2 regions of the Segeticoccus rhizosphaerae genome follow, and region 2 is predicted to be linked to the other one. Evidence: predicted binding sites of a transcription regulator. Region 2 holds the regulator's gene; the other holds the start of a gene.
The links. The regulator Rex, encoded in region 2, represses fermentation and respiration genes when NADH is low (regulators of the CRP and FNR family bind a similar motif). The targets are predictions, from matches to a motif close to CTTGTGAANNNNTTCACAAG.

Region 1: a site for Rex is predicted at 9,290-9,309, ahead of FCN22_RS06155 (geranylgeranyl reductase family protein). Genes of this name have one in related genera too.

The regions. Positions count from the first base shown of each region.
Region 1 covers NZ_SWMA01000005.1:144,053-158,542, forward strand. The annotation lists gene FCN22_RS06120 (NADH-quinone oxidoreductase subunit G) at 1-2,385, opposite strand, end outside; gene nuoF (NADH-quinone oxidoreductase subunit NuoF) at 2,382-3,695, opposite strand; gene nuoE (NADH-quinone oxidoreductase subunit NuoE) at 3,692-4,468, opposite strand; gene FCN22_RS06135 (NADH-quinone oxidoreductase subunit D) at 4,620-5,984, opposite strand; gene FCN22_RS06140 (NADH-quinone oxidoreductase subunit C) at 5,984-6,865, opposite strand; gene FCN22_RS06145 (NuoB/complex I 20 kDa subunit family protein) at 6,862-7,416, opposite strand; gene FCN22_RS06150 (NADH-quinone oxidoreductase subunit A) at 7,435-7,797, opposite strand; gene FCN22_RS06155 (geranylgeranyl reductase family protein) at 7,874-9,199, opposite strand; gene FCN22_RS06160 (demethylmenaquinone methyltransferase) at 9,471-10,160, opposite strand; gene FCN22_RS06165 (isochorismate synthase) at 10,326-11,615, shown strand; gene FCN22_RS06170 (hypothetical protein) at 11,650-12,261, opposite strand; gene FCN22_RS06175 (YkvI family membrane protein) at 12,419-13,654, opposite strand; gene menD (2-succinyl-5-enolpyruvyl-6-hydroxy-3-cyclohexene-1-carboxylic-acid synthase) at 13,809-14,490, opposite strand, start outside.
Region 2 covers NZ_SWMA01000011.1:60,681-75,170, forward strand. The annotation lists gene FCN22_RS10000 (NAD-dependent epimerase/dehydratase family protein) at 1-941, shown strand, start outside; gene FCN22_RS10005 (lysophospholipid acyltransferase family protein) at 941-2,266, shown strand; gene FCN22_RS10010 (lipase maturation factor family protein) at 2,271-3,761, shown strand; gene FCN22_RS10015 (HAD family hydrolase) at 3,764-4,639, opposite strand; gene FCN22_RS10020 (glutaredoxin family protein) at 4,736-4,984, shown strand; gene FCN22_RS10025 (redox-sensing transcriptional repressor Rex) at 5,175-5,852, shown strand; gene FCN22_RS10030 (glutamyl-tRNA reductase) at 5,849-7,156, shown strand; gene hemC (hydroxymethylbilane synthase) at 7,153-8,205, shown strand; gene FCN22_RS10040 (bifunctional uroporphyrinogen-III C-methyltransferase/uroporphyrinogen-III synthase) at 8,256-9,860, shown strand; gene hemB (porphobilinogen synthase) at 9,857-10,873, shown strand; gene FCN22_RS21595 (hypothetical protein) at 10,916-11,077, opposite strand; gene FCN22_RS10050 (DUF2306 domain-containing protein) at 11,217-11,765, shown strand; gene FCN22_RS10055 (fructosamine kinase family protein) at 11,714-12,577, opposite strand; gene FCN22_RS10060 (hypothetical protein) at 12,699-13,451, shown strand; gene FCN22_RS10065 (YceI family protein) at 13,638-14,183, opposite strand; gene FCN22_RS10070 (MarR family winged helix-turn-helix transcriptional regulator) at 14,413-14,490, shown strand, end outside.

The sequences.
Region 1 (14,490 bases), on a different contig from region 2:
GGGCATGTCCGTGATCGCGACGGGCAGGCTGATCCGGCCCGTGTCGGTGGAGACCGTCAGGACCCAGCCCTCGGCGAGGCCGACTGCCGCTGCCGTCGCTGCCGAGACCCGCGCCACCGGACGCGGCGCCGTGCCGGCCAGGAACGGCTCACCGTCCTGCATGCGCCCGGCGTCGAGCAGGGTGTGCCAGGTGGCGAGGACGGCTTCCCCCTCCCTGAGCGCCGGCGGGTCGACGGGCTCGCGCGAGGGCAACGGTGCCCGCGCGCCGGTCCACGGTCCGACCGCGCGCATCTCGGCGCGGGTGGAGTCGACCGTGCGCGTGCCGAGGAACTCACCGAGCTCTGCTGCGAGCAGGTCGAGCACGCGGTAGTCGCTCATGTTGTTGCTCGACAGGGCGCGCTCGAAGGGACGCACGCGTCCCTCCCAGTCGACGAAGGCGCCGGGCTTCTCCTGGTGGGCCGCCACCGGCAGCACCACGTCCGCGTAGGGCGTGACGGGGCTCTCACGCAGGTCGAGCGACACCACGAAGGTGCGCTCCAGCGCGGCGCGGGCCGCCCGGGGGTCGGGCAGGTCGTCAGGATCCACGCCACCGACCAGCAGGGCCCCGATCTCGCCGGACCCGGCAGCCGCAACCATCGCGGCGGTGTCGCGACCGGGTCGTGCGGGCAGTTCGGGGACGCCCCAGGTGGCAGCGAGCTCGGTGCGGGCCGAGGGGTCGGCGACCGGACGGCCACCTGGCAGCAGGCCCGGCAGGGCTCCGGCCTCCAGCGCGCCGCGCTCACCGGCACGGCGCGGCACCCACGCCAGCTTGGCGCCGGTGATGGCGGCGAGGGCCGAGGCGGCCGAGAGGGCACCCGGCACCGTGGCGAGCCGCTCCCCGACCAGGATGACGGCGTCGCTGCGCAGCGCGTTGCTCGCCTCGACGATCTCGGCGACGTCCTCGTGGCCACCGGCCAGGGCGCGGAGCACCTCGGTCTCGGTGCCCGGTGCGGCCGAGATCAGCGTGCCGCCTGTCTTGTCCAGCGCGGGCGTGACGAACGGCGCGACCGAGAAGACCCGGGTCTTGTGGGCGCGGTGTGCCTTGCGCAGCCGCAGGAAGACGATCGGCGACTCCTCCTCGGGCTCGAACCCGACCAGCAGGACCGCCTTGGCGGACTCGAGGTCGGCATAGGTGACCGCGAGGCTGGTGGCCGCGACGTGACCCGCGAGGAACTCCGCCTCCTCCTGCGAGTGTGGACGGGCCCGGAAGTCGATGTCGTTGCTCTGCAACACCGTGCGGGTGAACTTGCTGTAGGCGTAGGCGTCCTCGTTGCTGACCCGCCCGCCGACGAGCACGCCGGTGCCACCCGAGGCGCGCGCGGCGTCGAGCCCGCGAGCCGCGACCTCGAGGGCCTCCGGCCAGCCGGCGACGCGCAGCTGCCCGTCGTCACCCCGCACGAGCGGCTCCGTGATCCGGTCGCTCTGCTGGGCATACGTGAACGCCCAGCGCCCCTTGTCGCAGTTCCACTCCTCGTTGACGGCGTGGTCCTCGAGGGCCATCCGGCGCAGGACCGTGCCGCGGCGGTGATCGGTGCGCTGGGCGCAGCCGCTGGCGCAGTGCTCGCACACGCTCGGGGTGGAGACCAGGTCGAACGGACGGGAGCGGAACCGGTAGGCCGAACCCGTGAGCGCACCGACCGGGCAGATCTGCACGGTGTTGCCGGAGAAGTAGGACTCGAACGGCTTCTCCTCGTAGATGCCGACCTGCTGCAGCGCGCCTCGCTCTATCAGAGCGATGAACGGGTCACCGGCGATCTGGTCGGAGAAGCGGGTGCAGCGAGCGCACAGGATGCAGCGCTCGCGGTCGAGGAGCACCTGGCTGGAGATGTTGATCGGCTTGGGGTAGGTGCGCTTGATGTCCTCGAAGCGCGACACCGCCCGGCCGTTGGACATCGCCTGGTTCTGCAGGGGGCACTCGCCACCCTTGTCGCACACCGGGCAGTCGAGCGGGTGGTTGATGAGCAGGAACTCCATCTGCCCGTGCTGTGCCTTGTCGGCCACCGCGGAGGTGTGCTGCGACTTGACCTGCATGCCCTCGCTGACGGCGATGGTGCAGGACGCCTGCGGCTTCGGCATCGCCCGCATCGACCCGTCCGGGCCGGGGGTGGCGACTTCCACCAGACACTGGCGGCAGGCGCCGACCGGGTCGAGCAGCGGGTGGTCGCAGAACCGCGGGATCTGGATCCCGACCTGCTCGGCCGCCCGGATGATCAACGTGCCCTTGGGCACGCTCACACCCACACCGTCGATGGTCAGGTTGACCAGCTCCGGCTTGGGCGGAATCTGGGCGTTGCCTCCCTCGTCCACGGCGTTGCCACCGGCAGGGGGTGAGGTGGACACGGTCATGGGGCCACGGTCTCCTTCGCGAACAGCGTCGAGCGCGACGGCGGGAACAGCTCGGCGGCCGGGGTGTGCATACCGGCCTCGAACTCCTCGCGGAAGTACTGCACCGCGGAGGTGATGGGGCTGGTCGCGCCGTCCCCGAGGGCGCAGAACGCCCGACCGAGGATGTTGTCACAGATGTCGACCAGCTTGTCGATGTCGTCCTGGCTGCCGCGGCCGTGTTCCAGTCGCTCCATGATCTGCGACAACCAGAAGGTGCCCTCGCGACAGGGCGTGCACTTGCCACAGGACTCGTGGGCGTAGAAGTCGGTCCAGCGCGCCACGGCACGCACCACGGACGTGGTCTCGTCGAAGATCTGCAGGGCGCGGGTGCCGAGCATCGACCCCGCGGCCGCCACCGACTCGAAGTCGAGGGGCACGTCGAGGTGCTCTGCCGTGAAGATCGGCGTGGAGGAGCCCCCGGGGGTCCAGAACTTCAGCTCGTGGCCCTCGCGGACGCCCCCAGCGAGCTCGAGCAGCTCGCGCAGGGTGATGCCGAGCGGCGCTTCGTACTGTCCGGGCCGGGTCACGTGCCCGGACAGGCTGAAGATGCCGAAACCGGTGGACTTCTCGGTGCCCATGCCGCTGAACCAGTCGGCCCCGTGCAGCAGGATCGAGGGCACCGAGGCGATGCTCTCGACGTTGTTGACGACGGTGGGGCGGGCATACAGGCCGGCGACCGCGGGGAACGGCGGCTTGAGCCGGGGCTGGCCGCGTCGACCCTCCAGGGAGTCGAGCAGCGCCGTCTCCTCGCCGCAGATGTAGGCTCCGGCGCCCGCGTGCACGGTCACCTCGAGGCTGAAGTCGGTGCCGAGGATGTTCTTGCCGAGGTACCCGGCGGCATACGCCTCCTCGACCGCGCGCAGGAGGCGACGGTAGACGTGCACCGTCTCCCCGCGCAGGTAGATGAACGCGTGCTCGCAGCCGATCGCGAACGAGGTGATCACCACACCCTCGAGCAGGATGTGTGGCGCCGCCAGCATCAGCGGGATGTCCTTGCAGGTGCCGGGCTCGGACTCGTCGGCGTTGACCACCAGGTAGCGCGGGCCACCGTCCGGCGGGGGCAGGAAGCCCCACTTCATGCCCGTCGGGAAGCCGGCGCCGCCACGTCCGCGCAGACCGGAGTCCTTGGTCATCGCGACCAGCTCGTTCGGCTGCATCGTCACGGCCTTGCGCAGCGCCTTGTATCCGTCGTTGCGCAGGTAGGTGTCGAGGGTCCAGGACTGCGGGTCGTCCCAGAACTTCGTGAGGATGGGCGTCAGCTGGGTGCTCACCGCTCCGCCTCTCCGGCGCCGTCCGCGCCTTCTGGACCATGGTCGTCGTCGGCGCCCGGGTCGGGCGCGGTCCAACCGCGCTGGTGGGCCACCTTGAGGCCCTCCAGCGACGCCGGGCCGGCGCCGACGCCCTCGTCGGCCAAACCGTCGGGGAAGCCGGCCAGCACCCGCTCGGTGTGCTTGAACGCGCACGCGCGCGAGGCGCCACGGGTCGGTGTGACCTCGTTGCCGGCGCGCAGGTCGTCGACCAGCGCGGTCGCGCTCTGCGGGGTCTGGTTGTCGAAGAACTCCCAGTTGACCATCACGACGGGGGCATAGTCGCAGGCCGCGTTGCACTCGACCCGCTCGAGGGTGACCTTGCCGTCCTCGGTGGTCTCGTCGTGGCCGATGCCGAGGTGGTCACTCACCCGCTCGAAGATCTCGTCTCCGCCCATGATCGCGCACAGCGTGTTGGTGCACACGCCGACGGTGTAGTCACCGTTGGGGTGGCGCTTGTACTGCGTGTAGAAGGTGGCGACGCCGCTCACCTCCGCCGCGGTCAGCTCCAGCTTCTCGGCGCACCAGTTGACCCCGCGGCCGGTCACGAAGCCGTCCACGCTCTGCACGAGGTGCAGCAGCGGCAACAGCGCCGAGCGCCGCTCGGGGTAGCGCGCGATGATCAACGCGGCGTCCGCGTCCAGCTGGGCCAGCACGTGCGCGTCATACGGCTGGTCGGAGGCGTGCAACGGTGTCTGCCGGTGCACCGGGTCCGGCGCGGCTCCGGCCTCGCTCATCGCGGTCCGGTCGTCCGAGTGCCCGGTGTTCGCCGTGTGCTCGATCTCTGTCATCGGTCCACTCCTCCCATGACGTCACCCCACGAAATCCCCGCTCGTACCTCACTCGGTACTGCGCGGGGACCCCGACATTCCTTGTGCACGGCGTTTGTCATCGGTCCACACCACCCATGACTGGGTCGATCGAGGCCACCGCGACGATGACGTCGGCGATCATGCCGCCCTCGCACATCGCGGCCACGGCCTGCAGGTTGTTGAAGGAGGGATCGCGGAAGTGCGCCCGGTAGGGCCGCGTCCCTCCGTCGGACACCACGTGCGCGCCGAGCTCGCCCTTGGGCGACTCGATCGGCACGTAGGCCTGACCGGGCGGCACCCGGAAACCCTCCGTCACCAGCTTGAAGTGGTGGATCAGCGACTCCATCGAATCGCCCATGATCTCGCGGATGTGGTCGAGGCTGTTGCCCATGCCGTCGCCGCCCAGGGACAGCTGCGCGGGCCACGCGATCTTCTTGTCCTCGATCATCACGGGGCCGGGCGTGCTCTGCAGGCGGTCGATGGTCTGCTCGACGATCTTGAGCGACTCGTACATCTCCGCGAAGCGCACCAGCAGGCGGCCGTAGGCATCAGACGTGTTGGCCGTCTGCACCTCGAAGTCGTAGGTCTCGTAACCGCAGTAGGGCTCGGACTTGCGCACGTCGAGCGGGAACCCGGTGGAGCGCAGGATCGGTCCGGTGAGGCCGAGCGCGATGCACCCGGTCAGGTCGACGTAGCCGACATCGACGGTGCGGCCCTTGAGGATCGGGTTCTCGACGAGCAGCAGCTCGAGCTCGTGGATGCCGCGGCGGATCTGCGGGATGGCGTCCCGCACCTTGTCGATCGCACCGGGTGGCAGGTCCTGCACCACACCGCCCGGGCGGACGTAGGCGTGGTTCATCCGCAGGCCCGTGATCATCTCGAAGATCGACAGGATGCGCTCGCGCTCGCGGAACCCGATGGTCATGACCGTCGTGGCGCCCATCTCCATGCCGCCCGTGGCAAGCGCGACCAGGTGGGATCCCACGCGGTTGAGCTCCATCATCATCACGCGGATGATCGAGGCGCGCTCGGGGATCCGGTCGGTGATGCCCAGCAGCTTCTCCGTCGAGAGGCAAAAGGCCGTCTCGTTGAAGATCGGCATCAGGTAGTCCATGCGCGTGCAGAAGGTCACGCCCTGGGTCCAGGTGCGGAACTCCATGTTCTTCTCGATGCCGGTGTGCAGGTAGCCGATGCCCGCCCGGGCCTCGGTGACCGTCTCGCCGTCCAGCTCGAGGATCAGCCGGAGCACGCCGTGGGTCGAGGGGTGCTGCGGACCCATGTTGACGACGATGCGGTCCTCGCCGATGGAGGCTGCCTCCTCGGCGAGGCTCTCCCAGTCACCGCCGCTCGCGGTGAAGACACGACCCTCCGCGGCGTCGTCCCGGTCGGACTCGGACGTCGCGAAGATGTCCTCGGTCTCGTGTGTGGTCTGCTCGGTCATCAGCTGTACGACCTCCGCTGGTCCGGCGGCGGCACGGTGGCGCCCTTGTACTCCACCGGGATGCCACCGAGGGGGTAGTCCTTGCGCTGGGGGTGGCCCGGCCAGTCGTCCGGCATCAGGATCCGCGTGAGCGAGGGGTGCCCGTCGAACTCGATGCCGAACATGTCCCAGGTCTCGCGCTCGTGCCAGTCGGCCGAGGGGTAGGTCGCGACGATGGAGGGGATGTGCCGGTCGTCGTCGGGACAGGACACCTCCAGCCGGATCCGCCTGCTGCCGTGGGTGATCGACAGCAGGTGGTAGACCGCGTGCAGCTCACGACCGGTCTCTTGGGGATAGTGGACCCCGGAAACGCCCGTGCACACCTCGAACCGCAGCGCCGGGTCGTCACGCAGGGCGCGCGCGACCGCGGGCAGCGCTTCGCGTGCGACGTGGAGGGTCAGTTCGCCCCGGTCCACCACGACGCGCTGGACCGCGTCGCCGTAGGTCGTGTCGTCACCGTCGCCGAGGCCGCGCTCCAGGGCGTCGGCAACCTCGTCGAAGTAGGAACCGTAGGGCCGAACCGCCGCGGCCGGGAACAGGATCGGTGACTCCAACCCGCCATACCCGCTGGTGTCGTTGCCCAGTGAGGAACCGAACATGCCCTGGCGCTCGCCGATGACGACCGGCTCGGGAGCCGTGCCGGGCTCGGCGGGCAGGTTGGGCGGCTCGGCGGCGGTGGGGGCACCACCGGTTTCCTGCGCGGCCGTCGTCGACACCTTCTGCTCCGGCTTGTCGGCCGCCGGCGTCACCTCGGCCTTTTCGCCGTTGTCACTGCGGGCTGCCTCCGGCTCGCCTGACGCCGAACCGCTCGCTCCGCTCGTGCCCTCGCTCGGCGGCGTCATGCCAACAGCCCCTTCATCGCGTGCGTCGGCGTCGCCTCGAGAGCGGCCTGCTCGGCCGCGCGCGCCGCCTCGACCCGGTTGACCCCCAGCTTGGAGTTCTGGATCTGCTGGTGCAGCACCAGGATCGCGTTGATCAGCATCTCCGGGCGGGGCGGGCAGCCCGGGAGGTAGACGTCGACGGGGACGACGTGGTCGACCCCCTGCACGATCGCGTAGTTGTTGAACATGCCGCCGCTGCTCGCGCAGACGCCCATCGAGATGACCCACTTGGGCTCGGGCATCTGGTCGTAGACCTGGCGCAGCACGGGCGCCATCTTGTTGCTGACGCGCCCCGCCACGATCATCAGGTCGGCCTGCCGCGGCGTGGCGGAGAACCGCTCCATGCCGAAGCGCGCGATGTCGTAGTCGGGGGTGCCGACCGCCATCATCTCGATGGCGCAGCAGGCGAGCCCGAACGTCGCCGGCCACACCGAGCTCTTGCGCATGTAGCCCGCGACCTGCTCGACGGTGGTCAGCAGGAAGCCCGCTGGCAGCTTCTCTTCAATACCCATGATCTATCGGTGTCCCATCTAGTCCCACTCCAGGCCGCCGCGGCGCCAGACGTAGGCGTAGGCGACGAACACTGTGAGGATGAACAGCACCATCTCCACCAGCGCAAAAAGGCCCATCTTGTCGAAGGCCACGGCGAACGGGTAGAGGAAGACGCTCTCGATGTCGAAGACGATGAACAGCATCGCGGTGATGTAGTACTTGATCGGCACCTTGCCGCCGCCCTCGGCCTGCGGCGTCGGGTTGATACCGCACTCGTAGGCGTCGAGCTTGGCCCGGTTGTAGTGGCGGGGGCCGGCGATCGGGGCGATCATCACCGAGAACACCGCGAAAGCCGCGCCGATGCCGGCGAAGAACAGGAGTGGGACGTACGAGTGGCTCATGACCTCGCGCTCCCCTTTCGGATGCTCGGTGTGGTCAGGGCTCGTCGGCGCACAATCCTAGGCCCGGTGCGATTCGTCATGCCGCTGGGGCCATCTTGGAGAGCGCGTTGATCAACCGGTCGCTCGCCGCACCGCCGTGCGGCTCGGTGAGGTTGGCCATGATCTTGAGCATGAGCTTCATCAGCGTGGTGCGCGGCAGGCCGTAGCGGGTGGCGAGTCGCATGACCTCGGGATGACCGATCATCTTCGCGAATCCCCTCCCCAGCGTGTAGTAGCCGCCGAGCGCATCCTTCATCACCGCGGGGTAGGACCGCAGCACCCGCTCCCGCGCGTCGTCGGTCTGCCGGGCGAAGGCCTGGGCCACGACGTCGGCGGCCAACCGCCCGGACTCCATCGCGTAGGCGATGCCCTCACCGTTGAACGGGTTGACCATCCCCCCGGCGTCACCCACCAGCAGCAGGCCCCGGTCGTAGTGCGGCTGCCGGTTGAAGCCCATCGGGAGGGCGGCGCCGCGGATCGGCCCCGTCATCGTGGAGTCGTTGTAGGTCCACTCGGCCGGCATCGTCGCCACCCAGCGCTTGAGCACGTCCTTGTAGTCGACCCGGCCGAACGCCTTGGACGTGTTGAGGATGCCCAGGCCGACGTTGCTGGTGCCGTCGCCGACGCCGAAGATCCAGCCGTAGCCGGGCAGGAGGATCTGGGTGTCCGGATCGTCGGCCTTGGGCGCCCACAGCTCGAGCCAGGACTCCAGGTAGTCGTCGTCGTGACGGGGGCTCTCGAAGTACGTGCGCACCGCGACGCCCATCGGGCGGTCGTCGCGCTTGGGTCGGTCCATCGACAACGACAGGCGGCTCGAGTTGCCGTCGGCCGCGACAACCAGGGGCGCGCCGTAGACGACCTCGTCGCCGGTGCCGCGACCCTTCTCGTCGACCGGCCTGGCCCGGACGCCGACGATGTGCCCGGTGCGGTCGTCCAGGACCGGACCGACCACGTTGGTGCGCTCGTGCAGCCGGGCGCCGTGCTTGACCGCGTGCCTGGCCAGGATCTCGTCGAAGTCCTGCCGGGTCCGGACCAGCCCGTATGGCGGGAAGCTGGCCAGGTCGGGCCAGTCCAGCTGGAGCCGCATGCCGGAGCCGAGGATGCGCAGTCCGTGGTTCTTGATCCAGCCGTCCTCCTCCGGCGTCGGGATGCCGAGGGTGATCAGCTCCTTGACCGCGCGCGGGGTGAGTCCGTCGCCGCAGACCTTCTCCCGCGGGAACTGCGTCTTCTCCAGCAGCAGCACGTCCAGACCCGCCATCGCGAGGTAGGCGGCAGTTGCCGAACCACCCGGACCGGCGCCCACCACGATGACGTCAGCGGTCTCGGCAGCGGTGGGGGCCGTCGAGGCGGTCGCGGAAGAGATCTTCGATGAGGGTGCGGCGGAAGGCGGGAAGGTGCTCGACCCCACCCGGGACACGCTGCTGCTGCTCTCGCTCACGACTGCCTCTGCACGCTTGTGAAGATCTTCACGAACTCGACTTGGCAGTCTATGACGGAAGGCTGGATCTGTCGTACCAAGGCGCACCTAACCTCCTCTGGCATCTCCCTCGTGAGGAATCTTCGTGAGGTCCGGTGCCCTCCTGAGGGCCGGAACCTCACGATGATTCCTCACGGCGGTCGGGGTGGGGGAGGTCTCAGCGGCGCGCCCGGTGGAGGGCGACGATGCCACCGGAGAGGTTGCGCCAGGCGACGTCCTGCCACCCGGCCGACGCCAGCATGGTGGCCATGCCCCGCTGGTCGGGCCAGGCCTGGATCGACTCGGCCAGGTAGACGTAGGAGTCCGGGTTGGAGCTGACCCGCCGCGCCACCGGCGGCAGCGAGCGCATGAGGTACTCGGTGTAGATGGTGCGGAAGGCCCGGTTGGTGGGCTGGCTGAACTCGCAGATGACCACGCGGCCGCCGGGTGCCGTGACCCGGTGGAACTCCTCGAGGGCCGCCTGTGGGTCGGCGACGTTGCGCAGCCCGAAGGACATGGTGACCGCGTCGAACGCGCCGTCCCTGAAGGGCAGGTGCAGCGCGTCGGCGGCGGTGAACCCCAGGTCCGGGCGGCGGCGGAGACCGGCTCGCAGCATGCCGAGCGAGAAGTCCGCCGGGACGACGTCCACCCCCCGGTCGGCGAACGGCTCGCTGCTCGTGCCGGTGCCGGCCGCGATGTCGAGGACCCGTTCCCCGGGCCGGGCGTCCACCGCCGCGAGGACCGCCTTGCGCCAGCGCCGGTCCTGCCCGAGGGAGAGGATGTCGTTGGTCAGGTCGTAGCGCCCGGCCACGTCGTCGAACATCGAGGCGACCTCGTCCGGGCGTTTGTCGAGGCTGGCGCGGGTCATGGCCCCATCCTCACCCATACCCGCCCTCGACGGGCAGACGGCCGTCCCCGTGCTCGTTTCGCCCTGTCTTCTGTCGCCCAGACCGGTGTGCCAGCTCGAAACCGTCCGTCGAAACGGCTTGGGCGACGCACAGGCCGGCGGCGGACAGACGTAGGCTGTGCCGCCGTGAGCACCCTGCACGAGGCCCCCGAGTCGGCCGCATCCGCGCCGCTGGTGGCGCGCACCGTCGATCTCGCCGACCCGGGCCCGTTGCTGGCCCTGCTGCCGGATCGGCCCCCGGACGAGCTGGCGTCCTGGCTGCGCGGCGACGACGGTCTGGTCGGCTGGGGCAGAGCGCTCACCTTCGAGACCTCCGGCCCTGAGCGGTTCGCTGCCGCAGAGCACTGGTGGCGGGAGGTCGTCGGACACGCCGTGGTGCGTGACGAGGTCGGTCTGCCGGGCACCGGCCCGGTCGCGTTCGGGTCCTTCTGCTTCGCCGACGACTCCCCGAGTGGGGCGGCACTCGTCATACCCGAGGTGTTGGTCGGTCGACGCGGCGAGCGGTGCTGGCTGACCACCGTGGGGCTCGGCTCACAGCTGCCCGGGGCACCCGCCGTGCGTCCTGCCGAGGCGCCGCGCGCCCCGGAGTCGGTCGCCTTTGCCGACGGCGCCCTGACCGGGGCGCAGTGGTCCGGCGCGGTGGCCGAGGCGGTCGGGCGGATCACCCTGGGCGGGATGGACAAGGTCGTCCTCGCGCGTGACCTCGAGGTGAGCACCGACGGGCCGGTGGACGTCCGCTGGCTGCTGGGCCGGCTGTCGGCGTCCTACACCAACACGTGGGTCTTCGCGGCCGACGGCCTGGTCGGGGCGACCCCGGAGCTGCTGGTGCGGCTGGAGAAGGGCCTGGTCACCTCCCGCGTCCTCGCCGGCACCATCCGCCGCACCGGCGACGACAGCCACGACCTCGCTCTCGCGGCGTCGCTGGCCCGGTCGTCCAAGGACCTCGAGGAGCACGAGTATGCCGTGCGCTCCGTCGCCGACGCGCTGCGGCCGCACTGCTCGTCGATGAACGTGCCGGAGTCGCCGTTCGTGCTGCACCTGCCCAACGTCATGCACCTGGCCACGGACGTCGCCGGGGTGCTGTCGGGCGCCGCGACCTCGCTGGGGCTGGCCGCCTCGCTGCACCCGTCGGCCGCGGTGTGCGGCACGCCGCGGGAGGTCGCCGCGCAGGCGATCGCCGAGCTGGAGCAGATGGACCGTGGTCGGTATGCCGGACCGGTCGGCTGGATGGACGCGAGCGGTGACGGTGAGTGGGGCATCGCGCTGCGCTGCGGGTCGGTCGGGCCGGGCGATCCCGACCGGATGCGGCTGTTCGCCGGTTGCGGCATCGTCGCGGGGTCCGACCCCGAGTCGGAGCTGGCCGAGTCCGACGCCAAGCTGGTGCCGATGCGCGACGCGTTCACCGGCACGCCCTGAGGCCGCAGACGCTGGGCAGCGGATCCTGCTCGTCCTACCGAGCCTCGTCGTCGAGCTGGGCGGGGTAGCCGGCGCGCAGCGCGGCCACCGATGACGGCGGCGTGAGCACCTCCGCCTCGCCTCGGCGTGGACGCCTTCGCCGGGCGCCGTAGCCGGCCGGCGTCCAGGTGGTCAGGTGGTCGTCGACGACCACCGCCGGACCGGTAGCGGTGCGGACGAACACGCCGTCTGGGAGCTCTCGCCACGGCATGGCGTGCACCCGCCGGGTGTGGGTGCCACGCACAATCCGTTCGCCGTGCAGCTGACGATTCATCTGCTTCGCCGACGGGGGCGGCACCGACAGTGCGTCCGCCCAGGCGTCCCGGTAGGTGAGGTAGGCGCCCCGGCGGCACTCGCCGCAGGGCCGGTGCCCCGCCGCCAGCGACACCGCCTCGTCGTGGAAGTACAGCCAGGTGAAGTGGTGCGGCAGCCACTGCTCGCTCCACCGCCCCCGGAAGTCGAGCGCGCAGGTGATCCACAGATCGCCGGCGTGGAACCGGCGGATCCGGTGCCCGTCGTGCAGGATGCCGCGGTTGCCCGTCCAGGCGCAGCGCAGCGGGATCGCGACGATCTCGCCGTCCGGCGTGACCCGGTTCTGCTCAGGCACACTGCCCTCCTCCACCCGGCATACGACCCGTGGCTACCTGTGGCTCCCTGTGGCTCCCTGTGGCTACACGGCATACCACGTGTGGGACCCCGGGCACGCGGCGCTGCCGGGGAAGCCGCGCCGCGCGGGCGGCGTGGCTTCCCCGGCAGGTCTCGGGTCAGACGGGGTCGAGCTCGCCCTCGTCGGCCCGCACGTCGGACCTCTCGTAGGTGCCGGGCTCGGTCGGCTCGGTGAAGGCACGGCCCTGCTTGGTCACCATCAGGTAGGTGCCTCGCACCAGCAGCGGCACCGCGAACACGACGATCATCGCGTAACCCATGGCCGTGTAGCCCTTGGCCACCAGGTCGATGATCCCGACCTGGGCGAGCAGCACCGACAGCCCGAGGGTGACCACTGCGACTCCGCCGGCCCAGGAGCGGCTCATCTTGGGCCGCTCGACGTCGACGAGGTTCTGGTCGACCCGCGCCACGAGGGCGTAGATCATGCCGGTCGCCGTCTCGATCAGCGTCCAGCCGACGACGATGCCGAAGACCACGACCACCCAGGCGCCCTCGGACCCGAGCATCTCCAGCCACGGGACCGTGGCGCCGAAGATGTCGTCACGGGGGTAGAAGCCCATCAGCGCCACGTAGGTGAGGAACCATGGGATGGTCATCAGCAGACCGGAGACCAGACCGGCCACGGCGGTGTCGCGCATGCGGGTCTGCCGGTGCACGGTGAACAGCGCCGCGGGGTAGACCGCGAGGTTGTAGCCGACGTAGAGCACGCCGGACCACAGGATGGCCCAGATGCTGACGGTCGGGTGCAGGGAGTGGTTGCCGCTGCTGAAGGTCTCCGCGATCGCGTCCCAGTTGCGCATGATCACCAGCGTGGCGAAGATGATGTATCCGACGTAGAGCAGCACCGTGCCGACCGACTTGAACCGCTCGATCACGCTCTCGCCGAAGAAGTTGAGCAGTCCGACGACGACGGTGATCAGCAGGACGCCGACCCAGTAGTTCAGGCCCAGCGTGCTGTTGAGGATCTCCCCCGTCGCCGCCGCCATGATCGCGATGATCAGGATCGCGAGCAGGATGTAGACGATGTCGAAGGTCCAGTAGAGCGGCCCGATGAGCTTTTTCAGCAGGGTACGGTAGTCGAACGCCTGGAAACGCCGGGCCGTCTCGAACATCAGGAAGGCCATCAGGCCGAAACCGACGAAGATGCCGAGCCCCGCGAGCCAGCCGAGGGCGCCGTACTTCGCTCCGAACTCGACGATCTCACGGCCGGTGGCGTAACCGCCGCCGATGAGCACCGACTGCAGGATGACACCGGGCAGAAGCATCCGGCCGTATCGGCCCTCGAAGAAGCCCTGTCTCTCCGGAGGCGGGCGGGATGCGGTGTGGGAGGCCATGACGCGGTCCTTTCGTCGAGTGCTCGGGCCTTGGTCCGGGACACCATAGCCGTCGGGACGTGTGGTTTTGCTTTGCTGACGTCAACGAAATAGTCACGTTTGCAGGGGATTTCGGTTCCAGCAGTCGTGCAGCCGGCGATTGAGGCGGCGGCGGTCAGCTGCCCCGAAGCGCTTGCAGGGCCGCGGCCCGCACCCGGGAGTGCATGCGGCGGTGGCTCTCGCGCGGGACGGGCACCTCGACCACCCGCAGGCCGTCCGACCGCTCGCTGACCGCGTCGGACAGCTCGTCGCGTGTCTCGGCCAGGATGTGGCCGACGCCGTGCGCGCGGCACAGGTCTGCGAGCGACGTGCCGGTCGGCGTGCCGAAGATCCGCTCGAAATCGGCTGCGCGAGAGGGATCCCCGGGCTCGAGCGTGGTGAAGATCCCGCCGCCGTCGTCGTTGGTCACCACGATGGTGAGGTCGGGACGCGGTTCGTCCGGGCCGATGAGCAGGCCGTTGGTGTCGTGCAGGAAGGTCAGGTCACCCATCAGCGCGTATGCCGACCGCCCGCCGGGGGCGGCCGCCGCCCCTGCGTCCGCCGGGTCACCCTCTGGTGTCGCGCCCTCGGTCGGCGCGGCCCCCCGCGCCAGCGCGATCCCGACCGCCGTGGAGACGCAGCCGTCGATGCCTGCCAGGCCGCGGTTCGCCAGCACCTCGAGGTCGTGGTTGCCGTGGCCCGGCGACACGGCCAGGTCGAGGTCACGCACCGGGTTGGACGACCCCAGGAACAACAGGGCCCGATCAGGGAGAGAGGCGAGCAGCGTTTCGGCCAGCGCGAGTCCGGACGGCCAGGCC
Region 2 (14,490 bases):
ACGTGGTGCCGCCCCCGCACGACATCGGTGGCGCGGAGTTCGTGCGGGCCGACATCCGCAACCCCGTGATCGGCAAGATCATCGGCCAGTCCGAGGTCGACACGGTCGTGCACATGAACGTCATCGCCACGCCTCTCTCCGCCGGCGGCCGCACGTCGCAGAAGGAGATCAACGTCATCGGCACGATGCAGCTGCTCGCGGCGTGCCAGAAGGCCTCGAGCCTGCGCCGGCTCGTCGTGAAGTCGTCTGCCGCGGTCTACGGCTCGTCGCCCCGCGATCCGGCGATGTTCACCGAGGACATGGGCCCGAAGGTGTTGCCACGAGCGGGTTTCGGCAAGGACTCGGTCGAGGTCGAGGGGTATGTGAGGGGCCTGTCCCGACGCCGTCCCGACGTCGAGATCACCATGCTGCGGTTCGCCAACATCATCGGGCCGAAGATCCGCACCGCCCTGACCGACTACTTCTCGATGCCGGTCATCCCCACCCCGCTCGGCTACGACGCCCGCTTCCAGCTCGTCCACGAGGACGACGCGTTGCAGGGGCTGCTGCTGGCGACGCTCGGCCCGGACGCCGGCATCGTCAACGTCGCGGGTGACGGCGCGCTGTCGTTGCGGCAGGCGGCGCGTATGGCGGGTCGCCCCACGGTGCCGGTGCCCACCGTGGTCGGTGGTCCGGTCGGGCAGCTGACCAAGCGTGCCGGCCGCGCGGACTTCTCGTCTGACCAGGTGCAGTTCCTGTCGTTCGGCCGCGGGCTCGACACCACCCGGATGCGCGAGGTCCTGGGACTCGAGCCGGAGCACACCACGCGTTCGGCCTTCCTCGACTTCGTCGCGGGCTCTGGGCGGTCCCCGCTGGCGGCAGCCGGCTCCGCGCTCGAGGGGATCTCGCACGCGGCCGGCGCGGTGTTGTCCCGCGCGCTCGAGCAGGGAGGGCGCACCTGATGTCCGACTCCAACGTCGTCCCGCTCCCGCCGGGGCGGGGGTCCGGCCGGCCCACCGGCACGGGCGGACGGTCCGGTTCGCGGCGGACGCCATCGCCGGCGAAGCGGACCGGCGGGTCGGACGCCCTGGCGGCCGGTGCGGCGCGGGCCAGCAACGAGCGCTCGCGCCGGCGCAGCACGCCGTTGCTGAATCCCGACCGCGACCCGGCTACGGCAGCACGGGGAGACACGACGGGCCGGGCGGGGGAGTCGGGCGCGCGCGGCACTCCCCGCGCGCCTCGCACCCGCCCGAGGCGGCCGGCCCGTCCGGCCCGCACCGTCCTCGCGCGAGACACGTCCCCTCCCGGCCCGGCCCCCACGGCCGAGAAGGGCCACCACGTGGAGGCCACCTCTGCGCCCGGGGCCGCGACATCCACCGTCGAGTCCCTGGTCACCGCCGTTGTCAGGGTGCTGCGGGCGACGGCCAGCGCCTCGGGCCTGTCCGGTGACGAGGTCGAACAGCGGGTTGCCGAGACGCTGGCCTTCCTGCGGCGCCGGCTGACCGGTGACTACGTGGTCGACGAGTTCGGCTTCGACCGGGACCTGACCGACCACGCGTTCCTGCCGCTGCTGCGACCGCTCTACCGCAACTGGTTCCGGGTCGAGGTGCGGGGCATCGAGAACATCCCCGACACCGGCAGCGCCCTGGTGGTGGCCAACCACTCCGGCACCATCGCGCTCGACTCGCTGATGACACAGGTCGCGGTGCACGACGAGCACCCGAACGGTCGCTACCTGCGGATGCTCGGTGCCGATTTGGTCTTCCAGAGCCCCGTGATCGGGGAGGTGGCCCGCAAGAGCGGGTCGACCCTCGCCACGAACGCCGACGCCGAACGCCTGCTCGCGGCCGGCGAGCTGGTCGGTGTCTGGCCGGAAGGGTTCAAGGGCATCGGCAAGCCGTTCAGCGAGCGCTACAAGCTGCAGCGCTTCGGCCGTGGCGGTTTCGTGTCCGCCGCCCTGCGCACCGGGACCCCGATCATCCCGTGCTCGATCGTGGGCGCGGAGGAGATCTATCCGATCCTGGGCAACCTCAAGACCGTCGCCCGGCTGGTGGGCGCGCCCTACGCGCCGATCACGCCGACCTTTCCCTGGTTCGGTCTGCTGGGACTGGTCCCGTTGCCCAGCAAGTGGATCATCGAGTTCGGAGCCCCGCTCGACACCGCGGCTCTGGGGCCGACGGCCGCCGATGACCCGATGCTCGTCTTCGACCTCACCGACCAGGTCCGCGAGACCATCCAGCAGACGCTCTACTCCCTGCTGCTGCAACGCCGGTCGGTCTTCTTCTAGGGCGATGCCCCCGGTGATGGACAGCCTGTCCGCCGTCGAGCCGGGGTGGTTCGTCGGCGAGGGAGGGTGGACCGGGCGGTTCCTCGTCCAACGCGGCCTGGCCGCGATCTACCTCGTCGCCTTCCTGGTTGCGGCACGCCAGTTCCGGGCCCTGCTCGGCGACCGCGGGCTGCTCCCGATCCGCGACTTCCTGCGCGTCGTGCCGTTCCGGCGGGCACCGAGCCTGTTCCACTGGCACTACTCCGACCGGGCCTTCGCCGCGGTTGCCTGGTCGGGAGTGGTGCTGGCGGCGGTCACGGTCGTCGGGCTGACCGAGAGGGCCCCGCTGCCGGTCTGCATGGCGGTCTGGGCCGTTCTGTGGGCGCTCTACCTCTCGATCGTGAACGTGGGCCAGACCTGGTACGGGTTCGGTTGGGAATCCTTGCTGCTCGAGGCCGGCTTCCTCGCGATCTTCCTGGGTGACGCGGCCACGCCGCCACCGGTGCTCGTGCTGTGGCTGCTGCGCTGGGTGCTCTTCCGGCTCGAGTTCGGGGCCGGCCTGATCAAGCTGCGCGGCGACCCGTGCTGGCGGGACCTGACCTGCCTCGACTACCACCACGAGACCCAGCCCATGCCCGGCCCGCTGAGCTGGTGGTTCCACCACCTGCCCCGGCCGATGCACCGGGTCGAGGTCGCGGCCAACCACGTCACCCAGCTCGTGCTGCCCTTCGGGCTGTTCCTGCCCAAGCCCGTGTCGAGTGCGTGCGCCCTCGTCATGATCGTCACCCAGCTGTGGCTGGTGCTGAGCGGCAACTTCTCCTGGCTCAACTGGGTCGCGATCGTGCTGGCCGCCTCGGTCCTCGACGACCGGTTCGTCGGCCGCGCGCTCCATGTGGCGACGCGCGCCCCGGCGCCGAACACGGCATACGTCGTGGTGGTGGTGCTGGTCACCGCCCTGGTGGTGGGGCTCAGCTGGCGACCGGTGCGCAACCTGCTGTCCGGCAGCCAGGTGATGAACGCGAGCTTCGACCGGCTGCACCTGGTCAACACCTACGGCGCGTTCGGCAGCGTCACGCGACGCCGGTTCGAGATCGTCGTCGAGGGCACCGCCGATGCGGGGCCCGCCGAGGACGCCGTGTGGCGGGAGTACGAGTTCAAGGGCAAGCCGGGGGACCCGGGGCGCCTGCCGCGCCAGTTCGCGCCCTACCACCTGCGGCTCGACTGGCTGATGTGGTTCATCCCGCTGTCGCCGCGCTACGCCGACCCGTGGTTCGGCCGGATGCTGCGCAAGCTGCTCGAGGGCGACCGTGAACTACTGAAACTGTTGCGGCACAATCCGTTTCCCGACGAGCCGCCGGTCCGTGTGCGGGCCAGGGTCTATCGCTATCGCTTCACCACACGGCAGGAGCGGCGCGAGACGGGGGACTGGTGGCACCGCACCTATCTGCGCGATCTCGTCCCCCCGACCACCCGGCACGAGACGTGGACGCGTGCGTCGCCGCCGGCATGGTCCTGAGATCAGTGTCGGAGGCGGCGGGCTCCCGCCGAGGCCAGTGCGCCGCCGAGCGCGGTCAGCGCGAGCGCCTGCCCACCGAGCCGGGCGGCCCGGCGGCCGGTGCGGTAGTCGCGGATCCGCCACCCGTGCTTCACGGCGTGCGTCCGGAGGGCCGCGTCGGGGTTGACCGCGCACGGGTGCCCCACGAGCGAGAGCATCGGGATGTCGTTGGCGGAGTCGGAGTATGCCGAGCACTCGGCCAGGTCGAAGCCCTTTTCCGCGGCCAGCGCGGCGACCGCCGTGGCCTTGGCCGGTCCGTGCATCGGGTCGCCGACCAGACGCCCTGTGTAGACGCCGTCCACGCTCTCCGCGACCGTGCCGAGCGCTCCGGTGAGGCCGAGCCGGCGCGCGATGACCGCGGCCACCTCCACCGGCGTCGCGGTGACCAGCCACACCTCCTCGCCGGCGTCGAGGTGCATGGCGGTCAAGGCACGGGTGCCCGGCCAGATCTTGGCGGCCATCACCTCGTCGTAGACCTCCTCGCCGATGCCGGTGATCTCGGAGACCGAGTGCCCGGCGACGAAGGCGAGCGCCTGCTCCCGGATCTGGTGGACGTGCTTGAGGTTCTCCCCGCGCACGATGAAGCTCAGCTGCTTCCACGCCATGGCCCGCACGTCGCGCAGCGTGAAGAACTCGCGCTGCCACAGGCCCTTGGCCAGGAGGTAGATGCTCGCCCCCCGCAGGACCGTGTTGTCCACGTCGAAGAAGGCCGCGGCACGGGGGTTCGGTGGCACCGCCAGGGCGTCGTCCAGCTCCGGCGCCATCGTGGGCGAGACCTCGAGGGCCTCGGCGCCGGGCGCGACGACGCGCTCCCGCTGTTCCTGCGCCTCGCCCTGCATGGGGCTCAGCGTAGGTCAGGGCGAAGGCGTGCGGCCGATCACGGCATACGGGCACGGAGGTGGGCCCGGTGGCCGAGGCGACCTACGCTGAGGACCATGAGTGACGACGAGCCGCGCGTGACCCTCATCGGGAAGCCGGGGTGCCACCTGTGCGACCAGGCGCGGGAGGTGATCGAGCGGGTCGCCGTCGACCTGGGGGTCGGCTGGACCGAGCTGTCGATCCTCGACGACCCGGCGCTGCGGGAGCGCTATGCGGAGCAGATCCCGGTCACCCTGGTCGACGGCCGGCAGCACGACTACTGGCGGGTGGACGAGGACCGGCTGCGGTCGGCGCTGTCCGGCTGACACGCCCGCTCCAGCCGACCCGGGCCGTCGGCGTGTCGTGCGGGGCCCGGAGCCGCACCTATCAGAAGTGCCCGGGTTTGCGCGACTTTGTGCGCACGTTCACAAAGACCTACTCTGGGGGGGACCTCATTCCTCCGGTTCGGGCGTTTGGTATGGCGCCCTAAATCGACAGAGAGGAGCCGGTGCGCCAGTGACCGCCGACCCCGCCGCTCGTCGTGGGATACCCGACGCCACCGTGGCGCGTCTGCCCGAGTATCTCCGGGCGCTCAGCAGCCTCGCCGGGCAGGGTATCGGATCGGTCTCCTCCGAGGAGCTCGCGGCCGCCTCGGGCGTGCGCTCGGCCAAGCTGCGCAAGGACCTGTCCCACCTCGGTTCCTACGGCGTGCGTGGCGTCGGGTATGACGTGGACCTGCTCGCCGCGGAGATCTCCCGTGAGCTGGGGCTCACCCAGGACCGCTCGGTGGCCATCATCGGGATGGGCAACCTGGGCCGCGCCCTCGCGGCCTACTCCGGCTTCGTCACCAAGGGCTTCCGCATCGTGGCGCTCGTCGACGACGACCCCGCCGTGGTGGGGGACACCGTCGCCGGGATCACCGTCCGCGCGCTGGACGACCTCGACCGGCTCGCCGCCGAAGGTCTGTCCATCGGCGTCATCACGACCCCGGCGCACTCTGCGCAGCTGGTCTGTGACCGGCTGGTGACCGCCGGGGTGCACGCCATCCTGAACTTCGCGCCGTGCGTGCTCGCGGTGCCCGACGAGGTCGACGTGCGCAAGGTGGACCTGTCCACCGAGCTGCAGATCCTCGCGTTCCACGAACAGCGCAAGGCCCTCGCCTCTGGCCTCGGCCTGGAGGAGGTTGCCCCGTGAGTCTGCTGGTCCTCGGGCTGTCACACCGGTCGGCGCCCCTCGAGCTGCTCGAGCTGGTCGCGCTGTCGTCCGAGCGAGCCGCGCAACTGGCCGACACCGTGCACCGTGCCGAGAGCGTCGGCGAGGCCGTCGTGGTCGCCACCTGCAACCGGGTCGAGGTCTATGCCGACGCGGTGACCTTCCACGGTGCGGTGAGCGAGATCGGCGAGGCCCTGTCGCGTGCCACGTCGGTGCCGATGGAGCGGCTGCGTGAGCACCTCTACGTGCACTACGAGGACCGCGCGATCGCCCACCTCTTCTCGGTCGCCTGCGGCCTGGACTCGATGGCCGTCGGCGAGGGGCAGATCCTCGGCCAGCTGCGTGAGGCGCTGCGCAGTGCCCAGCGGCAGCAGAGCATCTCCTCCATCCTCGGCGACCTCTTCCAGCACGCCCTGCGGGTGGGCAAGCGCGCCCACGCCGAGACCGAGATCGACCGAGTGAGCGGGTCGCTCATCGAGGCGGGACTGGAGCGGGCGGGGACCACCCTCGGGCCGCTCTCGCAGCAGCGGGTGCTGGTCGTGGGGGCCGGGTCGATGAGCAGCCTGGCCGCGATGACGTTGTCCCGCCGGGGCGCTCGCGAGCTGGTCATCCTCAACCGCACCGCCGCCACCGCCGAGCGCCTCGCGACCGCGACCGGCGGGTCGGCCCGCCCCTGGGGCGCCCTGGCCGAGTCCCTGACCGACGCCGACCTGGTCATCTCGTGCACCGGGGCGGTCGGACACGTCATCGACGCGGCTTCGGTGACCGCGGCGCAGACCGCCCGCTCGGGCCGCCACCAGGTGTATGTCGACCTGGCCCTTCCGCGCGATGTCGACCCCGAGGTGGGTCACCTCGCGGGCATCACCCTCGTGGGCCTCCGCGAGGTCGGGCAGCTGCTCGACGACTCGAGCACCGCTCCCCCCGTGCAGGCCGTCGAGGACCTCGTCGTGGGGGAGGTCGGCGCCTTCCTGGCCGGCCGCCGGGCCAAGTCGGTCGCGCCGACCGTGGCGGCGCTGCGCTCCCGCGCCGCCGACGTCGTGGCCGCAGAGCTCGTCCGCCTCGAGCAGCGCGCACCATCGCTGTCGGAGGAGGAGCGCGCCGAGGTGCAGCTCACCGTGCACCGGGTCGTCGAGAAGTTGCTGCACGCGCCGAGTGTGCGGATGAAGGAGCTGGCCGTGTCCGGGGCCAGCGGCGACTACGCGCAGGCCCTGCGCGACCTGTTCGACCTCGATCCCCACGACGTCGCCACCGTCTCGGTGCCGCCCGAGCAGGGGGGCCTCGCATGACGATCCGGCTCGGCACCCGCCGCAGCGCGCTCGCGACCGCCCAGGCCACCTGGGTGGCCGACCGGCTGCGCCAGCTCGGCCACGACGTCGAGCTCACTCCGATCACCACCTTCGGCGACACCAGCTCCAGGCCGCTGTCCGAGATCGGTGGCACGGGCGTCTTCGCCACCGGCATCCGCCTCGCCCTGCACCGCGGGGAGATCGACGTGGCCGTGCACTCGCTCAAGGACCTGCCGGTGATCCCGGAGCCCGGACTGCACATCGCCGCGATCCCCGTCCGCGAGGACCCGCGTGACGCCCTCGTCGCCCGTGACGGACTCACTCTGGGTGAGCTGCCGTCGGGCTCCGTGGTCGGCACCGGCTCGCCGCGCCGCGCCGCCCAGCTGGCCGCGCTCGGCCTCGGACTGCAGGTGCGGTCGATCCGCGGCAACGTGGGCACCCGACTGGGACTCGTCGCAGACGGCACCTGTGACGCCATCGTGCTGGCCCGCGCGGGTCTCGCCCGGCTCGGGCAGCTCGACGTGGTCACCGAGGTCCTCGACCCGCTGCAGATGCTCAGTGCGCCGGGCCAGGGCGCCCTCGCCGTCGAGGTCCGAGCCGACGACCAGGCGATGGTGTCGGCGGTGGCCGTCCTCGACGACGACGACACGCGTGCCAGCGTGAACGCCGAGCGAGCCGTGCTCGCCGCGCTCGAGGCCAGTTGCACCGCCCCGATCGGGGTCCTCGCCGAGGTCTCCGAAGGGGACGCGGGGCAGACCGAGCTGTGGATCCGTGCCTTCGTCGGCGCGGAGGACGGCTCGGCGTCCCTGCGCCGCTCGACCTCCGGACCGACATCCCGTGCGCACGCCCTCGGCGAGCAACTGGCAGCCCAGCTGCTCGAGGACGGCGCCGACCAGATCACCGCGCTGCACGACGGGCCCCGTCCCGGCGACCCGCCGACCGAGCCACCGGGGGCGGGTGCCCGCAACCGGCCACCCGCCGCCTCCACCCCTGCCAGCCCGGCAACACCGACCCGTCCAGATCAACCTGCTCCGGAGCGTGCCCAGTGAGCCCCATCCGCTCAGCCGCAACAGGCAAGTCCACCGTCCGCAAGTCCAAGATGCCCGCCCGTGTCGCCTTCGTGGGCGCCGGTCCCGGCGACCCGGGCCTGCTCACCCTGCGGGCTGCCGAGTTCCTCGCCGCCGCAGACGTGGTGGTGATCGACCAGGTCAGCCGCGAGGACTTCGTGGCGCGACACGCCCCGGAGGGGGTCGAGGTCGTCGACGCCGGACACGGTGAGCACGGCCAGCCACTGACGCATGCGTCGCGCGCCAAGCTCCTCGTGCGCACGGCCAAGGCCGCCGGCACCAACGACGGCCACAGCGGGCTGGTCGTCCGGCTCATGGACGGCGATCCCGCGACCTTCAACGGCCTGGCCGAGGAGGCCCTCGCCTGCCAGAAGGCAGGGATCTCCTTCGAGGTCGTGCCCGGGGTCAGCGCCATCTCGGCCGTCCCGGCATATGCCGGGGTGCCCCTCACCGCGGCGAGCTCGCCGTCGCTGCACGTGGTGAGCGGCGGGGACACCAAGGTCGACTGGGCCCGGTCCACCGGCTCCAACGTCACGGTGGTGGTCCTCGGCACCCCCGAGAGCCTGGCCAAGGCCCTCGGTGACCTGCTCGATGCGGGTCGCGACGCGGCGACGCCGGTCGCCGTCACCGAGCGCGGCACGACCATCACCCAGGTCACCCACACGACGACGCTCGGCGAGGTCGCCGCGCTGATGAAGTCGGCCAAGGTGCAGTTCCCGTCCCTCGCCGTGGTCGGGTCGACGGTGGACCTGCGCGACCGGCTGTCCTGGTTCGAGACCAAGCCGCTCTTCGGGTGGAACGTGCTGGTGCCACGCACCAAGGACCAGGCCGGCAGCATGACCGCCCGGCTGGCCTCCTACGGCGCCACCAGCGACGTGGTCCCCACGATCAGCGTCGAGCCGCCCCGCACCCCGCAGCAGATGGAACGCGCGATCAAGGGGCTGGTCACCGGTCGCTACGAGTGGATCGGCTTCACCTCGGTCAACGCGGTCCGCGCGATCCGGGAGAAGTTCGTCGAGTTCGGCCTGGACGCACGGGCGTTCGCCGGGCTGAAGATCGCCGCGGTCGGCGGCGTCACGGCGCAGGCGCTGCGCGAGTGGGGCATCGAGCCTGACCTGGTCCCTCAGCACGACCAGTCGGCCAAGGGGCTGCTGGAGGCCTGGGCTCCCTACGACGACGTGCTCGACCCGATCAACCGGGTCTTCCTCCCCCGGGCGGACATCGCCACCGACACCCTGGTGGCGGGTCTGCAGGACATGGGCTGGGAGGTCGACGACGTCACGGCCTACCGGACCGTCCGGGCCGCCCCGCCGCCCGCACCGGTGCGCGAGGCGATCAAGTCCGGCAAGTTCGACGCCGTCTGCTTCACGTCCAGCTCGACCGTGCGCAACCTCGTGGGCATCGCCGGCAAGCCGCACGCCTCGACGGTCGTCGCGTGCATCGGCCCCGCCACGGCCAAGACCGCGGAGGAGCACGGTCTGCGGGTCGACGTCCTCGCCGCCGAGCCGTCCGCTGCGTCGCTCGTCGACGGTCTCGCCGACTACGGCCTTGGGCTCGCTCTTGCCGCGGCCGAGGCCGGCGAGAGCGTGGTGCGGCCGAGCGCTCGCAAGACGTCGTCGCGACGCCGCGCCAAGTGATCGACGACGGCGCCGTCCCCCGGGTCACACCGGCGGGCCTGCTGCACCGCCCGCGCCGGCTGCGCCAGACCGCGGCGATGCGCCGGCTCGTGGCCGAGCACCGCTTGCACCCGGCCGAGCTGGTGCTGCCTATGTTCGTCCGTGAGGGTGCGACCGAGCCGACGCAGATCACCTCCATGCCCGGCGTCGTGCAGCACACCACCGACTCGCTCGTCGCAGCGGCACGTGAGGCCGTCGCGGCGGGCGTGGGCGGGCTGATGCTCTTCGGCGTCCCCACCCACCGCGACGCCATCGGTTCGGGAGCAACCGATCCGGACGGCATACTCAACGTCGCGTTGCGCGCGGTGAGGGACGCCGTCGGTGACGACACGGTGCTCATGGCCGACCTGTGCCTCGACGAGTTCACCGACCACGGGCACTGCGGCGTCCTCGACGCGCAGGGGCGGGTCGACAACGACGCGACCCTGGGTCGGTATGCCGAGATGGCCCTCGCGCAGGTCGGTGCCGGCGCGCACGTGGTCGGCCTGTCGGGGATGATGGACGGTCAGGTCGGGTGGGTCCGGTCGGCTCTGGACGAGGCCGGTCTCACCGACGCCGTGGTGCTGGCCTACGCCGCGAAGTACGCCTCCGGTTTCTACGGCCCCTTCCGGGAGGCCGTCGAGTCGACACTGCAGGGCGATCGCGCGACCTACCAACAGGATCCGGCCAACGCCACCGAGGCGCTGCGCGAGCTGCGCCTCGACCTGGACGAGGGGGCCGACATCGTCATGGTCAAGCCCGGGCTGCCCTACCTGGACGTGCTGGCCGCAGTCGCCGCGGAGTCGGACGTGCCGGTCGCGGCCTACCAGGTCTCCGGCGAATACGCGATGATCGAGGCGGCTGCCGCCCACGGGTGGATCGACCGCGAGCGGGTGATGATGGAGGCGCTGACCTCGCTGCGGCGGGCCGGCGCGCAGATCATCCTGACCTACCACGCCGTCGAGGCGGCCCGCGCGTTGTCCCGGCCTGCCTGATCCGAGAGGACTGGTCGTGAGGTTTGAGCCGGGAAGCCCGCCTCAAACCTCACCACCCTTTCCAGCGGGCGGGCGGTAGGTGCCCCGCAGCCATACGTCGTGCGGCAGGTGCGCCTTGCCGGGCACCGGGAGCCGTTCCTCGACCACGTCCGTGAGCACCGCGGCCGCGCGTGGAGCGGGGTCTCCCAACGGCATACGGCTCATCCCGCGACCCTAGCCGGGCGCCGCCCCGGGCCGCTGCGCCGACGGGACGAGGCATTTGGGTAGTCACGCTATCCAACCACTGATATGTTGGATCTTGTCACTATCCAAACTGGTCGGGAACTTGGCCGAGGAGGTCGCCGTGCGAGATCCAGAACACGCGTGGTCGGTCCTGATCGCACTGCACGCCCTCGCCGCGAGCCTGGCGCTGGTCGTCGGTCCGGTGAACGTGCTGCGCCGTCCGCGGGGCGACCGCGCCCACCGGGTGGTCGGGCGGGTGTGGCTCGTCCTGATGTACTTCACCGCCGGGTCCTCCTACTGGATCCAGCAGCTGCGTCCGGGGAGCTTCAGCTGGATCCATGCGCTGTCCACCTTCACCCTGGTCACCCTGACGCTCGGTCTCTGGAACGCGCGACGGGGCCGCATCCGGGCCCACGCCGGCAACATGATCGGCACCTACCTCGGTCTCGTCGGTGCGCTGATCGGCGTCGTCGCGGTCCCGACCCGGCTGGTGCCGCAGGCCTTCCAGACGAACTGGCTCGCCATGCTGGGCCTCACCGTCGGCGTCGTCGCCGTCGGGCTCGCGGTGGTGGCCCTGATCGTCCGTGGGCTCGGGCGCGACCAGGACGGTCGCTCAGGTCACCCGGCACGCAGGGCCGACTCGGCCGCACGGACCGCCGCTGCGCCGTAGCTCCGGCCGAAGAGGGCGGCGTGCACCAGCAGTGGGTGCACCTGGTGCAGCGGCACCCGATCGCGCCAGCCCTCGGACAGCGGCCAGGCCCGGTCGTAGGCGGCGAGCACCAGCTCGAGGTGCGGGGCGCCGAACAGCTGCAGCATCGCCAGGTCGGTCTCGCGGTGGCCGCCCTGCGCGGCCGGATCGATGAGCAGCGCAGCACCGTCAGCGCCCCAGAGCAGGTTGCCCGTCCACAGGTCGCCGTGGATCCGCGAGGGAGGTTCCGGAGGCCCGGCCAACGTCGGCAGTCGCTGCACGAGCTGCTCGATCGTGGCGGTCTGGGCAGCGTCGAGGGCTCCGCGGTCGCGCGCGAGGCGGGCGAAGGGCTCGATCCGCTGGCTGGCGAAGAACTCCGGCCAGGTCGCGGCGCCGCCGGACGGAAGCGGCAACGTGCCGATGTATGCCGGCGGGTCCACCCCGAAGCGTTCCGCGCCGGCGCGGTGGGTGCGAGCCAGCACGTCGCCGAACCGTTCAGCCGCAACCGGCGTGGGCGATCCGGGCGCGACCCACTCCTCGATCAGGGCGTGCTCGTCGGCTCCCAGCACGCGGGGGACAGGCGCCCCGTGGGCGTCCCGCAACCAGCGCAGGCCGCGCGCCTCGGCCGCGAAGAAGCCAGGTGGAGCGTCGTCGAGCGCTTTCACGAAAACGGTTGTGCCATCGTCCAGTCGGACGCGGTGGGTCGCGCAGATGTCGCCACCTGGCACGCCGGTGACCTCGGCAGCGTCCTGGCCGAGGAGTCGCTCCACGGCGGCACGAGCTGGTGCGGACATGGTCCGACCCTACGGTCGGGCACGGTCCGCGCAGAGCGGGCCGCGGCATACCGGCACGCCCGTCGGAGCACCTCTGCGCGGCGCGTAGTCTGTGCCGGACATCTGCCCGGGAGGGAAACACATGTGGCTCAAGGCGAGCGTGCTGAGCGCTGCGCTGCTGCTGGCGGCGACGGCGTGCGGTTCGTCGAGCCCTGACGCGGCGGACACGCCGGCCCCAGGCAGGTCGAGCGGCGCCGCGACTGGAGAGACGACGACGAGCAGTGCCGGAGCCGAGCCCGACGCACCGAGCAGCGCAGCCGGTTCACCGGGCGCCGCGCCGACCGTCGGTGACCTGCCGCCGGTGTGCAGCCTGCTCACCTCGGCTGACCGCAAGCGCCTGGTCGGCAAGTCCGTCGACCGGGTCATCCCGGTCTCCGGCGTCGGCGAGGGCTACACCTGTCGTTGGGTGGAGGCCGACTCCCTCGCCCCGAGCACCCTGGTGCAGGTGACGGCGATGCCGTCCTCGACCTGGGCGCAGACCCTGCCGTCGGCCCTCGAGCAGATGGAGCAGCACAAGGACCAGTTCAGCGCGGCCGACCGCAAGGAGCTCGTGCAGGCGCAGAAGATGGTTTCCGGCGGGAGGCTCGATGCGAAACAGGCGTGCAGCCTGTTCACGACGCTCTCGGAGATCGGCGGAGCCCCCCAGGGTGCGGACCGGACGGTCAACCTGCTGCCGGTCGGCCAGAGCACCGGCGTCTCGGCCCAGACCTGCACGGCCGGCCGGTTCACCTCGGTGGTCTTCGCCAGGCCGGGGCTGCAACGGAGCGAGCAGCTGACGAACCTGGCCCTCGCGGTGCTGGCCAGGGCCCACCAGCGCTCCCAGCGCCTGCCCTGACCCGGCCGCGCCGGTGCTCGCCCGAGCGCCTTTCTGCGCCCCAAACCGGTTTCGACCGCCCGTTTCGGCCCCGCGAGCGGTCTGACCGACCGAAAGCCCACTGAGCCGGGCGCGGGGCGGATCACAGACAGGTATGCCGGCCGCCCCAGGTGGGCGGCCGGCATACCAGGTCGTGCTGGGTCGGCGTCAGCTGGCGTCGGCCTGCTGCTGCACGAGCTGGATGTCGAGGTTGAGCTTGATCTTCTCGGAGACGAGCATGTTGCCACCGTCGACGGCGACGTTCCAGGTCAGGCCGAAGTCCTTGCGGTTGACCTCGGCGGTCGCCTCGAACGCGGCGCGGGTGCCGCCCCACGGGTCAGGGGTGACGCCGTTGAAGTCGAGGTTGAAGACGACCTGCTGGGTGACGCCCTTGATGGTCAGGTCGCCGACCAGCTTGTCGGAGGACACCTGGGTCGAGGTGAAGGTCATCTCGGGGTTGTTCTCGACGTCGAAGAAGTCGGCCGAGCGCAGGTGGGCGTTGCGGTCGTCGCTGCGGGTGTCGACCGAGGCGAGCTGCACGGTGGCGGTGACCGAGGAGTCTTCGAAGGGCTCGGCGATGACGACGTCGGCGGAGAACTCCTCGAACGTGCCGCGTACCTTGGTGACCATCAGGTGACGGGCGATGAACCCGACCTCGCTGTGGGCGGCGTCGACGGTCCAGGTGCCGGGGGTGAGGTCCTGCAGGGTGCTCATGTGTGCTCCTTGAGTGGTTGTGGTCTGCGTTGTTGGCACCACCATACCGAAGAATGATTGAAAGTTCAACTAGATGTCGGTGGGCTCTCGACCCGAGACCGGTCGGAGGAGCTCACTCGGCCGGCCGCGCCGGGGATGACTCGCCGAAGCGGTGGCGGGTCGAGAGGGGGAAGTGGCAGTTCGTCCGAACCCCCCGGGGCCTCACCGTCCTACCCATAGACTTCCCGACATGCAGGGGACCCCGAGGGCACGATGGCTGGATGCCGAGCAACAACGCGACTGGCGCGCCTACCTGCGCGCCTCCAGG